DNA from 3 places in the Microbacterium sp. NPDC058062 genome. Region 2 is predicted to be linked to each of the others. Evidence: predicted binding sites of a transcription regulator. Region 2 holds the regulator's gene; each other region holds the start of a gene.

Region 1 (6,695 bases), on a different contig from region 2:
GGCGATCGACGCGGCGTTCTGCAGCGCCGAACGGGTCACCTTGGCGGGGTCGATGATGCCCTGCTGGAACAGGTCACCGTACTCGCCCGTGGCGGCGTTGAGGCCGTGGCCCAGCGGGAGCTCCGAGACCTTGTTGGCCACGACGCCCGGCTCGAGACCGGCGTTGAGGGCGATCTGCTTCAGCGGAGCCTCGATCGCGACGCGCACGATGTTGGCACCGGTCGCCTCGTCACCCGAGAGCTCGAGCGAGTCGAGAGCCTTGCGGCCCGACTGGATGAGCGCGACGCCACCACCGGCGACGATGCCCTCCTCGACGGCAGCCTTCGCGTTGCGGACGGCGTCCTCGATGCGGTGCTTGCGCTCCTTGAGTTCGACCTCGGTGGCCGCGCCCGCCTTGATGACGGCGACGCCGCCGGCGAGCTTGGCGAGGCGCTCCTGGAGCTTCTCGCGGTCGTAGTCGCTGTCGGTGTTGTCGATCTCGCGGCGGATCTGGGTCACGCGACCCTCGATCTGGCCCGCCTCGCCAGCACCCTCGACGATCGTGGTCTCATCCTTGGTGACGATGACCTTGCGCGCACGGCCGAGCAGGTCGAGGGTGGCGTTCTCGAGCTTGAGACCGACCTCCTCGGTGATGACCTGGCCGCCGGTGAGGATCGCGATGTCCTGCAGCTGCGCCTTGCGACGGTCGCCGAAGCCGGGAGCCTTGACGGCGACCGACTTGAAGATGCCGCGGATCTTGTTGAGCACGAGGGTCGCGAGAGCCTCACCCTCGACGTCCTCGGCGATGATGACGAGCTCCTTGCCGTCCTGGATCACCTTGTCGACGACGGGCAGAAGGTCCTTGATGTTCGAGATCTTCTGGTTCGCGATGAGGATGTACGGGTCCTCGAAGACCGCCTCCTGGCGCTCCGGGTCCGTCACGAAGTAGGGGTTGATGTAACCCTTGTCGAAGCGCATGCCCTCGGTGAGCTCGAGCTCGGTGCCGAAGGTCTGCGACTCCTCGACGGTGACGACGCCTTCCTTGCCGACCTTGTCGATCGCCTCGGCGATGAGCTGGCCGATCTCCGGGTCAGCGGCCGAGATGGACGCGGTCGCGGCGATCTGGTCCTTGGACTCGACCTCCTTGGCCGACTCGAGCAGCTCAGCGGTGATGGCCGCGACAGCCTTCTCGATGCCCTTCTTGAGCGAGATGGGGTCGGCGCCGGCCGCGACGTTGCGCAGGCCCTCGCGCACGAGCGCCTGGGCGAGAACCGTGGCGGTGGTGGTGCCGTCACCGGCGACGTCGTCGGTCTTCTTGGCGACCTCCTTGACGAGCTCCGCGCCGATCTTCTCGTACGGGTCGTCCAGCTCGATCTCCTTGGCGATCGAGACACCGTCGTTCGTGATCGTGGGGGCGCCCCACTTCTTCTCGAGCACGACGTTGCGACCGCGCGGGCCGAGCGTCACCTTGACGGCGTCGGCCAGGGTGTTCAGGCCACGCTCGAGGCCGCGACGGGCCTCCTCGTCGAAAGCGATGATCTTTGCCATGTGTGTGTCGTCCCTCCGGAACGTTGGCTGGGGTATTAGCACTCAACAAACGCGAGTGCTAAATCATTCTGGCACTCGACCCTATCGAGTGCAAGCCGCGATGACGGATGCCGAAACGCAAGGAGACGGGACGCCTTTCGGCATCCCGTCTCCGGTGTCGGTTCAGCGTCGGGCGCTGAGCCGGGCGCTCAGACGACGCGCACGGACTCGGCCTGCGGCCCCTTCTGGCCGGAGCCGACCGTGAATTCCACGGTCTGCCCTTCCTCCAGCACGCGGAATCCCGACATGTCGATGTTCGAGTAGTGGACGAAGACGTCCTGGCCGTCGGCGACGGTGATGAAGCCGAATCCCTTCTCGGCGTTGAACCATTTGACGGTGCCCTGGGTCATGCGTATCTCCTGTTGCCGGCGGTGCAGGGCTTCATCGTATGCAGGCGAAATCGCGGCATCCGCGCGTTTCGTCACTTGTTGACATGCAGGCACACAAGTGTTTACCCGCGCGAAACACGCGCTCGGCGGGTCAGGGCGTAGGGGCCGGCGTCTGCCCCGCGGCGGTGCGGTCCAGACCGATCACGACCGTGAGCTGCGGCACGCCCTCCGTGGTCGCGGGGTACGCCTCGCTCTGCTCGATCTCGGCGCCTCCGATGACGCCGGCGAGGCCCGCGGCCGCGGCTTCGTCAGCCGGGTCGACGTAGAAGACGGTGGTCGTCGGGAAGTCCTGCGAGCCGGCCTCGCCCGCGGTCACCTTGTCGTCCGTCCAGCCCGCACCCACGACGACGTCCTTCATCTGCGTCGCGAGGCCCTGCTCGGGGGTCGCGTTGAGGATCATGACGTCGTAGTTCACGTCCACGACGGGCGTGACCTCGGGGACCGGCTCGACGGTCGGGGTGGGCGTCGGGACCAGCTCGATGCGCCCGGACGCCAGCAGCGTGCCGAAGATGCCCACGACGATGAGCACGACGGTGGCCAGTGCGGCCCACAGCAGGACGACCCATCCGCGCATGCGCGGGTTCTCGGCCCGGTGGGCGCCGACGCGATCCGTCTCCGGCACATCGTCGAAACGATCCCGGGGGTAGTTGGTGGTCGGCACCCGTCGATGCTACCTGCCGAACCCTGGGCGTCCTGCGCGGGCCCGCCCGCGTGGCGCGGAGCGGCGGCTCAGCGGGCGTCGGCGGCGCGGCCGGCGCGCTCGTGCAGACGGGCCTCTTGCAGCCGGCGGAGCCGCTTCACGAGCATCGGGTCGTGCTCCTGCGCGTCGGTCGTGTCGATGAGGCGGCCGAGCAGCTGGTAGTACCGCGCCGGCGACAGGCCGAGGTCGGAGCGGATCGCCTCCTCCTTGGCACCCGCGTGCCGGCGCCACTCGGCCTCGAAGTCGAGGATGGCGCGGTCGCGGTCGGTCAAAGGCACGCGTCCACGCTAGCCCGCGGCATCCGTTCCTCCCGTGCGCCACGCGCGCCAGTGCACGAACGAGCCGAGCGGGTCGACCGCGGCGAGCGCTTCGCCGTCCCGGCCGAGCACGAAGCCGCCCCACGACGCGGCGTCGACGGGAGGCCGCCACCGGTCGTGCAGCGCGGGAGGGTCGATCGTGATCCAGACCGCGTCGAGGGCGCGCACGGCGTCGAGGAGGCGTTCGCGTCCGGCACGCGGGATGTGCGGCAGGACCCCGGGCGTCGTGACGACGAGCGTGGCACCGGCGGGTGCGAGCGCGCCGGCCGCGCGCAGCACCTCCGGGTCGGAGGCGTCGCCGGCCATCAGGTGCGGCGGGTCCGCGGCGGCGATGTCGAGGGCGGCGGCGATCCGCTCCGTCCTTCCGCTCTCCCCCGGCCACACGAGGCTCGTGAGGAACCGCCGGTCGCCCTCGTCACCGGCGTCGAGCGGCTCGAGGTCGATCCCGGCGCGCCATACGACCTCCGGCAGCCGCAGCGGCAGTGCGCCGGTGATGTCGCACTCCAGCACCACCGCCGAGGTGCCGGCATCGGGATCGAGCGCGAGGACGCCGTCGCTCCCCCGGTAGCGATACGAGTAGCGGTCGGGGTACAGGCACAGCCCCGCGCTCGCGCCGACTTCGAGCAGCGCGATCGGCCCGTCGATCGTCGCGAGGGCCGGGAGGAGGGCCGCGCACCGCTGCGGCTCGTTGGTCTGCAGACGGCGGACGGATGCCTCGGCCACGACCTCCTCGCCGTGCTCGACGAGCCACGCGGCCCACGCCGGGAACGCGCTCTCGGGCGCGCCGAGCATGCGGGTCACCGCGAACACGAGCGGCGGCTGCCGCCGCGTGGCGGGGATGCGCGCGAGGAGGGCCGCGAGGGCCGGATCGGAGGCGACGCCGTCCGCCCACTCGGCGTACAGCGCCGACCGGCCGGGCGCCTCGTCGCGCGCGAAGCGGCCGTATCGCTCGATGACGGCGTCGACGTCTTCGCCCCTGGTCTCGTCCACGCCCCACATCCTCCCCCACCCCGGGCGGCCCCACCGGACCGGCCGCTGGGGTTGAATGGAGGGTGGCCGTCGTGCGCGGCAGAGGAGGAACCATGACCTACGCCGTCGACAAGAGCGATGCCCAGTGGCGCGAAGACCTGTCCGCCGATCAGTACGCCGTGCTGCGCCAGGCGGGGACCGAGCGGCCCTGGACCGGTGAGCTGCTCGACGAGAGCCGTGCCGGCCTCTACACGTGCGCGGCCTGCGGGGCTGAGCTGTTCCAGAGCGGCACGAAGTTCGACTCGCACTGCGGCTGGCCGAGCTTCTACGAGTCGATCCGCCCGGAGGCGGTCGAGCTCATCGAGGACAACAGCCACGGCATGGTGCGCACCGAGGTGCGCTGCGCGAACTGCGGCTCGCACCTGGGCCATGTGTTCCCCGACGGCTTCGGCACTCCGACCGGCGACCGCTACTGCATGAACTCGATCTCGCTGCAGTTCACGCCCGGCGAGGGCGCGGCGTGATGTCCGGCGCGCTCGACGCCGCGCTCGCACGGCGGTCGTGGTCGAAGGTGACGGACGAGGCGCCCTCGCACGAGGAGCTCCTCGACTTCGTCGCCGCCGCCGGGCGCGTCGCCGACCACAAGTCGCTGCACCCGTGGCGGCTCATCGAGCTGCGCGGCGCCGATCGACAGCGTCTGGGCAAGGCGCTCAACAAGGCCGAGGGCCACAAGGGCTCGTCGTCGAAGCCGATGCGCGCGCCGCTGATCCTCGCGGTGGTGGCGAGCTACAGCAAGACGCACAAGGTGCCGCGGTGGGAGCAGGAGGCCGTCGCCTCCGGCGTCGCGCACGTCTTGAGCCTGGTGCTCGACGAGGCCGGCTGGGGCGTCTTCTGGCGGACCGCGGGCGACCAGACCCGGTCGAAGGTCGTCGCGAAGGCCCACGGTCTCAAGAAGAACGAGGAGCTCCTGGGCTGGCTGTACGTCGGCGGCAAGCCGAAGCGCTCGCGTCCGACTCGCCGCAAGGGCGTCGACGCCACCCGCTTCGTGAGCCGCATGCCGAAGGGCTGACACGGCGCCGCGGACCGACGCACGCGTGGGTCCGCGGTCAGCAGAAGCCGGCGATCCCGTGCCATGCGGGGTGGTTCCCCGGCACGCCGTCGCGGAGCACCGCCGCCTCGATCAGCCCGTACGGGCGGTCGGCGGCATAGAAGACCTCGTTGGGGTTGTCGAGCCCGAACGGCGTCAGGTCCACCGCGAAGTGGTGCAAGTTCGGCATCGAGAAGCGGATCTCGTCGATCTCGGCGCGGGCCTCGAGCACCCGCCGGCCCATCTCGTACAGGGTCTGCTGGAGCGCGAGCGAGTGCGTCTCGGCGAACGCCTCGAGCAGCAGCCGCCGCACCTCGGCGAACGACTCGTCGAACCCGACGTCGAGGCGGTTGTAGCGCCACCTCGCGGTGACGGACGTCGCGAGGATGCGGTCGTCGGTCTCGGCGAGCGTCGTGTACCGGTCGCGCACGAAACCGTGGAACTCCGACCCGGCGGACTTCAGCACCGCGAGGTCGCGCAGCCCCGAGATGACGGTCGCCTCGGGTCCGACGAACGTGACCACGGCCGTGCGGACCTCGGTGCCGCCTCGCACGAACGAGTGGTCGTGTCCCTCGCCGTCGACGGGGATGCGGTTCCAGGTGTAGTGCTCGGCCTCCCAGCGTCCGCCGGTGACCCATTCGAACTCCCGGGTGAAGTGGCGTCCGAGCCGCAGCAGGAACTCCTCGGGCGTGCCGACGCCGTCGCGGGCGAAGGCGAACACCGTGTTCTTCTGCGTGTCGGTGGCGACGATCCGCGCGTTGTCCCCCTCGATGTGGGCGGCGGTGAAGTCGCCACGCAGCTGCGACGTCACGTCGAGGTCGGTGATCGTGTGCCGCTGACCGTCCCGGTCGACCCGCACGAGCCGCACCTCGGCCTTGCCGTACTGGTTCGCGCCGAGGACGATCGCGGGCTCGGACATGTCAGTTCCCCCGATAGGTCGAGTACGCGAACGGGCTGAGCAGGAGGGGCACGTGGTAGTGCTGCGCGGAGTCGGCGACCGCGAAGTCGATCGACACGACCGGGTAGAACGTCGCGCGCCCCGTCGCGGCGAAGAAGTCGCCGGTCGCGAACGTGAGCCGGTACGTGCCGGCGTCCAGGCGCTCGGGTCCGAGATCCGGGATCCGGCCGTTCTCGTCTGTCACCCCGGACGCGATCTCGGCCCCGTCGGCCGTGGTCAGCACGACGCCGACGCCGCGCGCAGGGCCTCCGACCGCAGCATCCAGCACGTGCGTCGTGATCTGGCTCATGAACCGATGATCCCTTCGAGTCGGAGGACGGCGATCTGCCGCAGCTGCTCCGCCACGACCGGGATCTCCTCCTCCTCAGTGTGGGCCAGCCGCTGGCTCAGCGCACCGAGGATCTCGTCGGCGCTGCGCCCGGCCGCCCGGATGAGGAAGACCCGCGAGAACTTCTCCTCGTAGGCGCGGTTGCCGGCGGCGAGCGCCGCGGCGACGTCGGCGGACGGCATCCCGATCCCCGCCTGCTCGGATCGCGAGAGGGATGCCTCGGCCCCGCCTCCGCTCGCGCGCTCGCCGATGCGGGGGTGGTGGGCGAGGGCGCCGTCGATCTCGGCGACCGTCCACGGTGCGGCGCTCGTGCGTGCCGCCGCGAGAAGCTCCGCCGTCGACGTATAGGGGCGCCCTGCGACGACGGCATCGACCCACCGG
Region 2 (6,695 bases):
GACGTCGTCGCCTGGTGCGAGCGGTTCCTCGATGAGCAGGGCGTCGCCGTCGCTCCGGGAAGTGCATTCGGCGCCTCGGGCGAGGGCTGGATCCGCGTGTGCGTGGCCAGCGACCGCGACGAGCTGCTCGACGGGCTGAGCCGCATCCCCGCCCCGGCCTGACCCGCACGCCGTCGCCGGGGTTCGTCGAGCGGCGCGCACCCGTACAATCGTCTGGACATGTCACCGCGCGCCCTGAAGCCCCTCGAGCCCTCTGCCACGCCGCCCGAGCTGATCCGCAACTTCTGCATCATCGCCCACATCGACCACGGCAAGTCGACGTTGGCCGACCGCATGCTGCAGATCACCGGCGTCGTCTCCGACCGCGACATGCGCGCGCAGTACCTCGACCGCATGGACATCGAGCGCGAGCGCGGCATCACGATCAAGTCGCAGGCCGTGCGCATGCCGTGGGCCCTTCGACAGGCTCAGGGACCGGACGAGGTCTTCGCGCTGAACATGATCGACACCCCCGGTCACGTGGACTTCACGTACGAGGTCTCGCGTTCGCTCGCCGCCTGCGAGGGTGCGATCCTGCTCGTCGACGCTGCGCAGGGCATCGAGGCGCAGACCCTCGCGAACCTCTACCTCGCGCTCGAGAACGACCTCCACATCATCCCGGTCCTCAACAAGATCGACCTGCCGGCCGCCGACCCCGAGAAGTACGCCGCAGAGCTGGCCGGCCTCATCGGCGGCTCGCCCGATGACGTGCTGCGCGTGAGCGGCAAGACCGGCATGGGCGTCGAGACACTGCTCGACCGCATCGTCGAGCAGATCCCCGCTCCGAAGGGGAACCCGGATGCCCCCGCCCGCGCCATGATCTTCGATTCGGTGTACGACTCGTACCGCGGTGTGGTGACCTACGTCCGCATGGTCGACGGCAAGCTGGAGCCGCGCGAGCGCATCCAGATGATGTCGACCAAGGCGACGCACGACCTCCTCGAGATCGGCGTCTCGAGCCCCGAGCCGGTCCCCACCAAGGGGCTCGGCGTCGGCGAGGTCGGCTACCTGATCACCGGTGTGAAGGACGTCCGCCAGTCCAAGGTCGGCGACACGATCACCAACCAGCGTAAGCCCGCGACCGAGCCGCTGTCCGGCTACACCGACCCGAAGCCCATGGTCTTCTCGGGGATCTACCCGATCGACCAGAGCGACTACGCCGACCTGCGTGAGGCGCTCGACAAGCTCAAGCTGTCGGACGCGTCCCTCCAGTACGAGCCCGAGACGTCGGTGGCGCTCGGCTTCGGCTTCCGCTGCGGCTTCCTGGGCCTGCTGCACCTCGAGATCATCACCGAGCGCCTCTCACGCGAGTTCGACCTCGACCTCATCACGACCGCACCCTCGGTGACGTACGAGGTCACGACCGACACCGGCGAGACCGTCGTCGTCACCAACCCGAGCGAGTACCCGGACGGGCGCGTCGCCGAGGTGTCCGAGCCGGTCGTCAAGGTCGGCATCCTGCTCCCCAAGGACTACGTCGGCACCGTCATGGAGCTGTGCCAGTCCCGCCGCGGGTCGCTCCTGGGCATGGAGTACCTCAGCGAGGACCGGGTGGAGCTCCGCTACCACATGCCCCTCGGCGAGATCGTGTTCGACTTCTTCGACCACCTCAAGTCCAAGACGCAGGGTTACGCGAGCCTCGACTACGAGCCCGCCGGTTCGCAGACGGCCGACCTCGTGAAGGTCGACATCCTGCTGCAGGGCGACAAGGTCGACGCGTTCAGCTCGATCGTGCACCGCGACAAGGCGTACGCCTACGGCACGATGATGACCGAGCGCCTGCGCAAGCTCATCCCTCGTCAGCAGTTCGAGGTGCCGATCCAGGCCGCCATCGGCGCCCGCATCATCGCTCGCGAGAACATCCGCGCGATGCGCAAGGACGTCCTCGCCAAGTGCTACGGCGGTGACATCTCCCGCAAGCGCAAGCTCCTCGAGAAGCAGAAGGAGGGCAAGAAGCGCATGAAGATGGTCGGTCGCGTCGAGGTCCCTCAGGAGGCGTTCATCGCCGCGCTCTCAGGCGACGTCGAGGGTCCTGCCAAGAAGTGATGCGACTCGCGAAGTAGGCTGGAATCCATGCGTCGAGGAACCTTCCGTGACGACACCGTCGACTACGCCGCTGTCGGGGCGACCCAAGCGCCGGATCTGATGCAGTATCCGCCGGAGCGCAGCATCCCTGCAGAGCAGTCGTGGCGGATCGGCAGCGGCGAAGCGCGCTTCCGCGCCGCGAGCGAGGCGCTGATGTCGTGGACCGCCCAGCGCGGTGCCGGGCTCGACGTCACCGACGTGCGCCCCGCCTCCGGCCCCATGTACTCGGGGGTGAGCTTCGACGCCGAGGGCAACCCCGTCAAGCCCAGTCGCTCCGAGGCCGAGCAGCGCTTCGACGCGGACGGCACCCCGTTCGTCGGCGCGGGCACGACGATCCGTGTCGACGGCCGCGTCAAGGGGCTCCGCGCCGACGCGGAGCTGCGCGTGATCTTCGCCGTCGAGGAGCCTCGGCGGGTGGGCTTCGCGCTCGGGACCGTGAGCGACTCCGTCGTGAGCGGCGAGGAGTCGTTCATGCTCGACTGGTACGACAACGACGAGGTCTGGTTCACCGTCCGCGCGTTCGACGCGCCCCGTGCCGTGCTGTACCGGATGCTTCCGGGACTCACGAAGCGCCGACGTCGCGAGCTGTTCACGCGTTACCTGCGCGCGATCTCGCCGCTGTACACGACTCCCGCGTGAAGCGCTGATGGGCTCCGCTCTTCCGCTCGGCGAGCCCGTTCCCTCGGACGGCTCGCTGCCGGCCGGCACGCGTATCGATCCGGCCGCAGAGTTCAGCGTGTATCTGCACGTCCCCTTCTGCCGCGTCCGCTGCGGGTACTGCGACTTCAACACGTACACGTCGTCCGAGCTGCGGGGCGCCCGCCAGGACGAGTACGCCGACACGCTGCTTCGTGAGATCGAGCTGGCGGCGCCCGTGCTCGAGCGCGCCGGAGGGAACCGTCCCGCGTCGACGGTGTTCTTCGGCGGCGGCACCCCGACGCTGCTCCCGCCCGGCGACCTCGCACGCATGCTGGCCGGCGTCCGCGACACGTTCGGTGTCGCCGACGGGGCCGAGATCACGGTCGAGGCCAACCCCGACACGGTCACGCCCGCGGTCGCGGCCGAGCTCGCGGCATCCGGGGTCACGCGCCTCTCCATCGGCATGCAGTCGGCCGTCCCGCACGTTCTCGCGGCCCTCGATCGCACGCACGATCCCGACAACGTCCGCACGGCGGTGGCCGCCGCGCGCGGGGCCGGGCTCGACGTCAGCGTCGACCTCATCTACGGCGCACCGGGTGAATCGCTCGACGACTGGCGCACTTCGCTCGAGGCGGCGGTGTCCCTCGAGCCCGACCACATCTCGGCGTACGCGCTCATCATCGAGGACGGCACGAAGCTCGCTCGCCAGATCCGCCGCGGCGAGGTCGTCGCACCCGACGACGACCTGCAGGCCGACATGTACGAGCTCGCAGACGACCTGCTCGCGGACGCGGGGTTCGAGTGGTACGAGGTATCGAACTGGGCGCGCGGTGACGCGCACCGCTCCCGCCACAACCTCGCGTACTGGGTCGGCGCGGACTGGTGGGGCTTCGGTCCCGGCGCGCACAGCCACGTCGCCGGCGTGCGGTTTTGGAACGTCAAGCACCCCGCCGCCTACGCGCAGCGACTGGCCGCGGGGGAGTCGCCGGCCGCGGGGCGCGAGATCCCGGATGCCGCGGCCAGGAACCTCGAGAGCGTGCTGCTGCGCACCCGCATCCGCGAGGGCCTCCCCGTCGAGGAGCTCCTCGGCGAAGGCCGTCACGCGGTCGCCGCGCTGATCGCGGACGGGCTGATCGAGGGCCCCGCCGCGCTGCGCGGGAGGGTCGTGCTCACGCGGCGCGGCCGCCTGCTCGCCGACGCGGTGGTGCGGGCGCTCACCGATTAGCCCCGGCACGATCGCGGGTCGGACGACGATCGCGATCCATCCCGGCGTCGCTCGACGATCCGGGCAGGGGCATCGGATAGAATTGGCACTCCAGTCGTGCGAGTGCCAGCTGCGGCGTGAGGAGGCGGGATGGTCAGCGAACGAGGTCTGCAGGTGCTGCGGGCGATCGTCCAGGACTACGTCGACACGCGCGAGCCGGTCGGCAGCAAGGCGATCGTCGAACGGCACGCCTTCGGCGTGTCCGCCGCGACGATCCGCAACGACATGGCGCTGCTCGAAGACGAAGAGCTCATCGTCGCGCCGCACACCTCGTCGGGCCGCGTGCCCACTGACAAGGGCTACCGCGTCTTCGTCGACCATCTCGCAGAGCTCCGGCCGCTCTCGCCGGCCCAGCGGGCGGCCATCGCCTCGTTCCTCGACGGCTCCGGCGACCTCGACGACGTCCTCGTGCGCACCGTGCGCGCCCTCACGCAGCTGACCGGCCAGGTCGCGATCGTGCAGTACCCGTCGTTCGCGCGCGCGACCGTCACCCACGTCGAGCTGGTCCAGCTCGGCGGCGGACGGATGCTGGTGATCGTGGTCACCGACACGGGACGCGTGTCGCAGCGCCTGACGTTCGTCGGCGAGGACTTCGACGACGTCGACCTCGCGCACATCCGCGCCGGACTCGGCACCCTGCTGGTCGGCCGGCCCGTCCGCGAGGGGCTGCAGCGCATCGCGGAACGGCTCGAAGATCCCGATGCGCAGGCGCCGGCGCATGAGCGCGCGACCGACGAGATCGTCCGCGCCGTCGCGGAGGAGCTCGAGGAGTTCCGCCAGGACAAGCTCGTGATGGCCGGAAGCGCGAACCTCGCACGCCGCGAGTCCGACTTCCGCGGCAGCATCTATCCGCTCCTCGAGGCGATCGAGGAGCAGGTGACCCTGCTGCGGCTCATGGGCGAGATGGTCGCCGACGAGCACGGCCTCTCGGCGAGCATCGGCCGCGAGAACGAGGCGTTCGGCCTGGCCGAGGCATCCGTCGTCGCCAGCGACTACGACGCGACGGGCTCTCTCGCCCGCGTCGGCGTGCTCGGCCCGACGCGCATGGATTACCCCACGAACCTCGCGACGGTCCGCGCCGTCGCGCGCTATCTCACGCGCATGCTCGAGCAGGACGACAGCTCCCGCTGACGCACGCGCGCACACACGATCCCGCGGCGCGGCCGCGGCAGGAAGGCGAAAGTGGCTGACCACTACGAGGTCCTCGGCGTCTCACGCGACGCCTCCACCGACGAGATCAAGAAGGCGTACCGGCGGCTGGCCCGACAGCTGCACCCGGATGTGAACCCGGGCGAGGAGGCATCCGAGCGCTTCAAGCTCGTGACGCACGCGTACGACGTCCTCAGCGACCCCGAGCAGCGCGCCCGCTACGACATGGGCGGCGGCGACTCGCCGTTCGGCGGCGGGGCCGGTGGCTTCGGCGGGTTCAACGACATCTTCGAGACCTTCTTCGGTGCGGCGGGCGGATCGCGCGGCGGGCGGCCACGATCGCGCCGCGAGCGCGGCCAGGACGCGCTGGTCCGCGTCACCCTCGAGCTCGGCGATGTCGTGTTCGGCACGCACCGCGACATCGAGGTCGACACGGCCGTCGTGTGCGAGACCTGTCAGGGCTCCTGCTGCCAGCCCGGGACGAGCCCCGTCACCTGCGACATCTGCCACGGCACCGGCAACGTGCAGCGCCAAGTGCGGAGCCTCCTCGGCAACGTCGTCACGACCCAGCCGTGCAACGTCTGCCAGGGCTACGGCACGACGATCCCGTACCCGTGCGCGACCTGCCAGGGGCAGGGCCGCGTGCGCGCCCGCCGCACGGTGTCGCTCGACATCCCGGCCGGCGTCGAGACCGGACTCCGCCTGCAGCTGCCGGGTTCGGGCGAGGTCGGCCCGGCCGGCGGCCCCAACGGCGACCTGTACATCGAGGTCACGGTGCAGCCGCACGAGGTGTTCAGCCGTGACGGCGACGACCTGCTGGCGACGCTCGAGGTGTCGATGCCCGACGCGATCCTCGGCACGACGACGACCATCCAGTCGCTCGACGGCCCGGTCGACCTCGAGGTGCGGGCAGGCGTGCAGGCCGGAGACATCCTTACGATCAAGGGCCGCGGCATCACGCCGCTGCGCGGCTCGCAGCGCGGCGACCTCAAGGTCGGCGTGCACGTCGTCACGCCCACGCGCCTCGACCACAAGGAGCGCGCCCTCATCGAGGACTTCGCGAAGCGCACCAAGGCACCGGCCCCCAAGCTCGCCGAGTTCCACCAGGGCCTGTTCGCGAAGCTCCGCGATCGCTTCCGGAACAGCTGACCCGTGGCACTGCACTTCCTGCTCGACGAGCCCGTCGACGCCGCTGAAGGCGACGCCGTGACGCTCACCGGCGCGGAGGCTCACCACGCCTCGACGGTGCGCAGGGTGCGCGTCGGCGAGGAGGTCACCGTCGGCGACGGCCGCGGTGCGTGGCTCACCGGCACGGTCGAGTCGGTGGCGCCCCGCGAGGTGATCGTGCGCATCGACGGACGGACGGATGCTGCGCCCCCGAGCCCGCGCATCGTGCTCGTGCAGGCCCTGGCCAAGGGGGATCGGGACGAGCTCGCCGTGCAGGCGGCGACCGAGCTCGGCGTCGACGAGATCGTGCCGTGGCAGGCCGCCCGCAGCGTGTCCCGCTGGGACGCGGCGA
Region 3 (6,695 bases), on a different contig from region 2:
GTCGCTGGGTGTCGGGTCCGCGGGCGGGTCGGACGGAGTGGGATCGGCGGGCGGGTCCGTCGGCGTCGGATCGGACGGCGGATCGCTCGGCGTCGGGCCGGTGGGCGGATCGTCCGCCGTCGACCCGCCGGGAGTGGTGCTCGTCGAGGGGCTGGTCGACGCGGAGTTCGAGCCCGACCCCGAACCGGGCCCTGAGCCCGATCCCGAACCGGACCCTGAGCCCGAACCGGAGCCCGACGACGGCCCCGCAGCCTTCGCGGCCTGGCTCGGGCTGGTGGCGGGGGTCCGTGCGTCCGACTCCGCCATCGCCTTGGTCGCGGTCGCTTTGCGGGGGTTCGCCGTCTTCGGCGCGGGCGTCGTGGTGTTCTCCTCGACCGGCGCGGCGGCGTGCTCGGTGAGGGGCGCCGCAGCCGACACCGGTGCCGCCTTCGGCAGCGCGGCGGGCGGGGCCGACGACGGCTCCTCCTCGTCCGCGGTGCTGCTGGGCGCCGGGCGCGGGTCCTCCGCGTCGGCGAGCGACCCGGCCGCCATCGTGCCGGCGAAGACGAGCCCACCCGCCACCGCCACCGCGGCGGCGCTGATCAGCAGCGACAGTCCGCGCTTCGCCGCGTGCTCCGGTCGCGCTGCGGCGCCCACGGCGCGCGGCGGAAGAAGATCGAGCCCGCGTGCGGCCTGCGACACGAGGTCGTCGAACGTCGCCGGCGTCTCCGGAACGACGGCGAGCGCGCGCTCCTCGAGGCGTGCGAGCGCCGTGCGCGCGGCGCCGAGCGAGATGGACGCCTTCGGATCGGCGTCGATCGCCACGGGACGGTCGAACCTCTCCGACAGTCGCTGAGCGACCAGCGGGATGCGCGACGAGCCGCCGATGAGCACGAGCGCCGCGAGCTGACCGGGCGCGAGATCCGCCGAGTCGATCGTCCGCTCCAGGGCGTCCACCGTGCGCTCCAGCGCCGGCTCGATCATCGACTCGAACTCGGCCCGCGTCACCCGGATGCTCGAACGTGCGCCTCCGACGAACACCGGGATCACGGCATCCGAGTCGAAGGAGAGCGCCTCCTTCGCCTCGACGCAGTCCCGTCGCAGCTGCTGCAGGGCGAGGCGGGTGTCCGCGTCGTCGAGTGACAGCGCGCTCGCCGCGAGGCCCGAGACGGTGAGCGCGTGGCGCAGCACGGCGTCGTCGAAGTCGGCGCCGCCGAGGTCGTCGATGCCTGCGGCCTCGCCGCGCACCGCGAACGACGACCCGGCACCCTGCTGGAGCACGACGGCGTCGAACGTCCCGCCGCCCAGGTCGTAGACCGCCAGCGCCTGGCCGACAGCGAGCGGGTGCGTCGCGCCGTAGTGACGGGCCGCGGCCTCCGGCTCCGGGATGAGCTCGACATCGCGGATGCCGAGACCGCCGAGCGATTGCGTGACCAGGGCGAGCCGGTGCGGTCCCCACGCCGTCGGATGCGTCAGCGCGATCGCTGCCGGGGGAGCGCCCTCGCGCTCGGTCACGGTCTGCACGACCGCGGCGAAGGCGCGCGCGAAGAGGTCCTCGGATCTGAGCGAGCGTCCCCCCACCGCGATCGGGACGTCGTCGCCCACGCCGCGTTTGAACTCGCGGATCAGGCGTTCGGGCTGACTCAGGCCGCGGCGCTCGCCGGCGTCGGCGAACAGGAGGTCTCCGTCGTCCGTGACGAAGGCGACGGAGGCGACGTTGTCGCCTCTTCGGCCCAACGGCACAGGTGTGACCGTCGCTTGGCCGCTGGATCCGGTTCGGGCCGTCGCGGCGGCCGTTCTACTCGTGCCGACATCGACCGCGAGTGCGTACTCATGCGAAACCATCGCTGAAACTCCCCCAAAGAGTTCAGGACGAGTCTCCCCCCGCGACTGGTCTACCACCGCAGACAGTCGAGCGCGAGGGGATGCCCGCAAAACGAAGACACATTCACGGAGTCGCCCGGCGCGGTTCTGATACATCCGCGTGCGAATCGGTGTCCGGTTCGGCGCAACGGCGGGGCGCAGCATCCGTGTGACGACTCATTGGCACTCACGTTGCATGAGTGCCAGCCGGTTGCCTAGACTGACGTAAGCACTCTCAACGTCAGAGTGCTAACGAGTCTTAGTCTCAAGAAAGAAGAGGTAGACCGTGTCGGTTTCCATCAAGCCGCTCGAGGACCGCATCGTCATCAAGCAGGTCGAGGCTGAGCAGACCACGTCCAGCGGTCTGGTCATCCCCGACACCGCCAAGGAGAAGCCCCAGGAGGGCGAGGTCGTGGCGGTGGGCCCGGGTCGTATCGACGACAACGGCAACCGCATCCCGCTCGACGTCGCCGTCGGCGACCGCGTGATCTACAGCAAGTACGGCGGGACCGAGGTCAAGTTCGGCGGCGACGAGTTCCTCGTCCTGTCGGCTCGTGACGTCCTCGCGGTCGTCGTTCGCTGAGTTCCGCGCACTGCGCGTACCGAAAGGGTCGGATGCTTCGGCATCCGGCCCTTTCGTCGTCCGCGGTGGCAGGAATGACACCACGGACGACGGAAAACGGTCCCCACGCCCCCTCCACGCAGCGCTGGCGCGCTGCGCGGAGCCTCCGGGCGCGTGGGCCCAGCTGCGGGCCCTGGCCCGCGGGCCGTGCCGCGACGGGGCGGGCGTAGGCTGACTCGGTGAGTCACGAGCAGTCTTCCCCTCCCGATCGCGACGTGGTGGACGGACTCGACGACTCGACGGCGCTCGACCTGGGCGTCACCACCGGGACCCGCAGGGCCGTGTCCGATGCGGCCGAGGCCCGGGAGCGCCGGCTCGGCGGGGTCTTCACGTTCTCCGCGTACCTGCTGTGGGGCTTCCTTCCGCTGTACTTCCTGCTCCTCGCGCCCACCGGGCCGTGGGAGATCGTGGCGTGGCGCATCCTGCTGTCGCTGGTCTTCTGCGCGCTCCTGCTCACGGTGACCCGCACGTGGCCGCGACTCGCGGCGATCTTCCGGCAGCCGAGGGTGCTCGGCCTCACCGTGATCGCGGGCCTCCTGATCTACGTCAACTGGCAGGTGTTCATCTACGGGGCCTTGAACGGTCACGTGATCGAGACCAGCCTGGGCTACTTCATCAACCCGATCGCGACGGTCCTGCTCGCCGTGCTCGTGCTGCGCGAACGGCTGCGGCCGACGCAGTGGGTCGCCATCGGCATCGCCGCGGCGGCGGTCGCGGTGATCGTGATCGGCTACCGCGCCTTCCCGTGGATCGCACTCACGCTCGCAGCGTCCTTCGGCGTCTACGGCCTTGTGAAGAAGAAGGTCGGCCCGTCGGTCGACGCCGTGAGCGGGCTGACCCTCGAGACGCTGTGGCTCACGCCGATCGCGGTGGTCGTGCTCGTGATCGTCGGCGCGACCGAAGGACTCACGATGGGTGCGGACGGCTGGCAGCACACGGTGCTCCTCAGCCTGACCGGTGTCATCACCGCGGTGCCGCTGCTGCTCTTCGCCGCGGGGGCGCGCCGCGTCTCGCTCACGACCATCGGGCTGCTGCAGTTCGTCGCGCCGGTCCTGCAGTTCCTCGTGGGCTGGCTCTGGCTCGGCGAGCCGATGCCGCTCGAGCGCTGGATCGGCTTCGGCCTGGTGTGGGTGGCGCTCGTCGTCCTCACGGTCGATTCGCTCATCCACGCCCGCCGCAGCCGGGTCGCGGCCTGACGCTCAGCGCACCAGGCGGGCGATGGCCTGCGTGGCCTCGGTGATCTTGGCGTCGGCCTCGGCGCCGCCCAGGCGGGCGGCATCCACCACGCAGTGGCGCAGGTGGTCGTCCAGCAGACCCACGGCGACGGCTTCGAGCGCGGAGGTCAGCGCGCTGATCTGCGTGAGGATGTCGATGCAGTACTTCTCGTCCTCGACCATCTTGTGGATGCCGCGGGCCTGCCCCTCGATGCGCTTGAGGCGATTGAGGTACTTGTCCTTGTCGGTGATGTAGCCGTGGTGGGCGTGATCGGCGGCGTGCGTGTGCTCGGCGGAGTGCTCGAGAGCGGTGTCGGTCATGTCGGACTCCTTCAACGGTGAGCGGTCGAGAGGCTGCGGCCCTTCGACGGGCTCAGGGACCGGGAACGGCCTCGGGGCCGGGAACGGCCCTGGGGCCGGGATTGGCTCTGGAAGCGACGCAGGCGCAGGCTGTTGCCCACGACGAAGACGCTCGAGAACGCCATCGCCGCTCCGGCGATCATAGGGTTCAAGAGGCCCAGCGCCGCCAACGGGATCGCGGCGACGTTGTACGCGAAGGCCCAGAACAGGTTGACCTTGATCGTGCCGAGGGTCGCGCGCGAGAGGCGGATCGCGTCGGCAGCGCTGCGCAGATCACCGCGGACCAGGGTGATGTCGGACGCCTCGATCGCCGCATCCGTCCCGGTTCCCATCGCGAGGCCGAGGTCGACCTGCGCGAGGGCGGCGGCGTCGTTCACGCCGTCACCGACCATCGCGACGACACGGCCCTCGCTCTGGAGCTCGGTCACGACGGCGACCTTGTCCTGCGGGAGCACCTCGGCGATCACGCGCTCGATGCCGACCTCGTCGGCGATGGCCTGTGCCGCGGCGGCGTTGTCGCCGGTGAGGAGCACGGGCGCGAGACCGAGGGCCTTGAGCTGCCGCACCGCCTCGCGGCTGGTGGGCTTGACCTGGTCGGCGACGACGAGGAGGCCGTGCACCGCGCCGTCCCACGCGGCGAGGACCGGAGTGCGGCCGAGCGCCTCGGCCGCGGCCTTGGCGACGGCCAGGTCGTCGGGGAGGGGCAGTGCCCAGTCGGCGAGGAGAGCCTCGCGGCCGACGAGCACCGCGTGCCCCTCGACGACGCCCGAGACCCCCTTGCCCGGCACGCTCTGGAACGACTCGACGGGCGGCAGGTCTCCGGCCTCGGCGGTCGCGGCGCGGGCGATCGCCTGCGCGATCGGATGCTCGGAGGCGTGCTCCAGGGCGCCCGCGAGACGCAGCAGCTCGGCGCGGGCCGCGGATGCCTCATTGGTGTGAGGATCGAGCGATCCGGGTACCACGACGTCGATGAGCGACATGCGTCCGCTCGTGACGGTGCCGGTCTTGTCGAGCACGACCGTGTCGACCGTGCGCGTGGACTCGAGCACCTCGGGCCCCTTGATGAGGATGCCGAGCTGCGCGCCCCGGCCGGTGCCGACGAGGAGGGCGGTCGGGGTGGCGAGCCCCAGCGCGCACGGGCACGCGATGATGAGCACCGCGACGGCCGCGGTGAAGGCCATGGAAGCCGGAGCGCCGGTGAGGAGCCAGGCCACGAGCGTGCCGAGCGAGATCAGCAGCACGATCGGGACGAACACGCCCGAGATGCGATCGGCCAGCCGCTGCACCTCAGCCTTGCCCGACTGGGCGTCTTCGACGAGCCGCGCCATCTGCGCGAGCTGCGTGTCGTCGCCGACGCGTGTCGCTCGCACGACCAGCCGGCCGCCCGCGTTGACGGTGGCACCGACGACCGCATCGCCGGGGGAGACCTCCACGGGGACCGATTCGCCCGTCACCATCGAGGCGTCGACGGCGGAGGTGCCGGAGGTCACGACGCCGTCGGTGGCGATCTTCTCGCCGGGCCGCACGACGAACTCCTCGCCGACGCGGAGGTCGGCGACCGGCACGCGCACCTCGGCGACGCCGTCGCCGGAGGGACGCAGCACCGCGACGTCCTTCGCGCCGATCTCGAGCAGGGCGCGCAGTGCGGCACCCGCCCGGCGCTTCGACCGCTGCTCGAAGTATCGGCCCGCGAGCACGAATGTCGTGACGCCGGCGGCGACCTCGAGGTAGATGTCGCCCGCGCCGCCCTGCGGGGTGACGGACCACTCGAAGGTGTGGGTCATGCCCGGCATGCCCGCATGGCCGAAGAACAGCGCGTACAGCGACCACAGGAACGCCGCAGAGACGCCGAGCGAGATCAGTGTGTCCATCGTGGCCGCGCCGTGGCGCAGGTTGATCCAGGCGGCACGGTGGAACGGCCACGCGCCCCACACCACCACCGGCGCCGCGAGCGCCAGTGACGCCCACTGCCAGTAGGTGAACTGCAGGGCCGGGATCATCGCCAGAAGGATCACCGGCACCGACAGCACGATCGACCCGATGAGTCGCTGCCTGAGGCTCGTGAGCTCGGGGTCGGCGGGCTCTTCGGTGGCGGGCTCGGCGGCCGGCGGCGCGGGGAGCGCGGCGGTGTAGCCGGTCTTCTCCACCTCCTGGATGAGCTCCTGCGGGTCGAGTCCCGTGGGAGCGGTGACGAACGCCTTCTCGGTGGCGTAGTTGACGGATGCCTCGACCCCGTCCATCCGGTTCAGCCGCTTCTCGATCCGCGCGGCGCACGACGCGCACGTCATCCCGCCGATCTCGAGTTCGAACCGGGCGGCGGGGATCGAGGCCTCGCTCATGCGCGGACCGCGCTGTAGCCGGCCTCGTCGACGGCTGCGATGACGGCGTCGTCGGCGAGCTCGGCGGCGGAGACGATCCTGAGCGTTCCGGCGGCCGCGCTCACCTGGACGTCCTGGACGCCATCGAGCTTCGACACCTCGCCGCGCACGGACGCCTCGCAGTGCCCGCAGCTCATTCCCGTCACCGTGTACTCGGCCTCAGCCATGATTTCTCCTCCGTGGATCGTGGGGGATACCCCTCAGGGGTACCCGATCGCTCCAGTGTATACCCGCAAGGGGTATGGGCGGCCGGCGCCGGATCCGCAATCCTTTCCGGCG

The links. The regulator HrcA, encoded in region 2, represses chaperone genes, less so after heat shock. The targets are predictions, from matches to a motif close to TTNGCACTCGNNNNNNNCGAGTGCNAA.
Region 1: groL (chaperonin GroEL) is a predicted target of HrcA. The motif match lies at 1,563-1,589, and genes of this name have one in related genera.
Region 3: groES (co-chaperone GroES) is a predicted target of HrcA. The motif match lies at 2,023-2,049, and genes of this name have one in related genera.

Annotation. Positions count from the first base shown of each region.
Region 1 is NZ_JBHVSC010000007.1:27,210-33,904, forward strand. Features, by position in the region: gene groL (chaperonin GroEL) at 1-1,527, opposite strand, end outside; gene ACFVSU_RS19895 (cold-shock protein) at 1,716-1,916, opposite strand; gene ACFVSU_RS19900 (LytR C-terminal domain-containing protein) at 2,047-2,616, opposite strand; gene ACFVSU_RS19905 (DUF3263 domain-containing protein) at 2,685-2,933, opposite strand; gene ACFVSU_RS19910 (DUF2332 family protein) at 2,943-3,962, opposite strand; gene msrB (peptide-methionine (R)-S-oxide reductase MsrB) at 4,055-4,465, shown strand; gene ACFVSU_RS19920 (nitroreductase family protein) at 4,465-5,010, shown strand; gene pucL (factor-independent urate hydroxylase) at 5,048-5,947, opposite strand; gene uraH (hydroxyisourate hydrolase) at 5,949-6,275, opposite strand; gene uraD (2-oxo-4-hydroxy-4-carboxy-5-ureidoimidazoline decarboxylase) at 6,272-6,695, opposite strand, start outside.
Region 2 is NZ_JBHVSC010000001.1:468,744-475,438, forward strand. Features, by position in the region: gene ACFVSU_RS02115 (pyridoxal phosphate-dependent aminotransferase) at 1-162, shown strand, start outside; gene lepA (translation elongation factor 4) at 220-2,085, shown strand; gene ACFVSU_RS02125 (DUF1990 family protein) at 2,113-2,763, shown strand; gene hemW (radical SAM family heme chaperone HemW) at 2,771-3,988, shown strand; gene hrcA (heat-inducible transcriptional repressor HrcA) at 4,118-5,158, shown strand; gene dnaJ (molecular chaperone DnaJ) at 5,210-6,325, shown strand; gene ACFVSU_RS02145 (16S rRNA (uracil(1498)-N(3))-methyltransferase) at 6,329-6,695, shown strand, end outside.
Region 3 is NZ_JBHVSC010000004.1:310,001-316,695, reverse strand. Features, by position in the region: gene ACFVSU_RS14790 (Hsp70 family protein) at 1-1,716, opposite strand, end outside; gene groES (co-chaperone GroES) at 2,129-2,425, shown strand; gene rarD (EamA family transporter RarD) at 2,746-3,660, shown strand; gene ACFVSU_RS14775 (metal-sensitive transcriptional regulator) at 3,664-3,999, opposite strand; gene ACFVSU_RS14770 (heavy metal translocating P-type ATPase) at 4,011-6,377, opposite strand; gene ACFVSU_RS14765 (heavy-metal-associated domain-containing protein) at 6,374-6,583, opposite strand.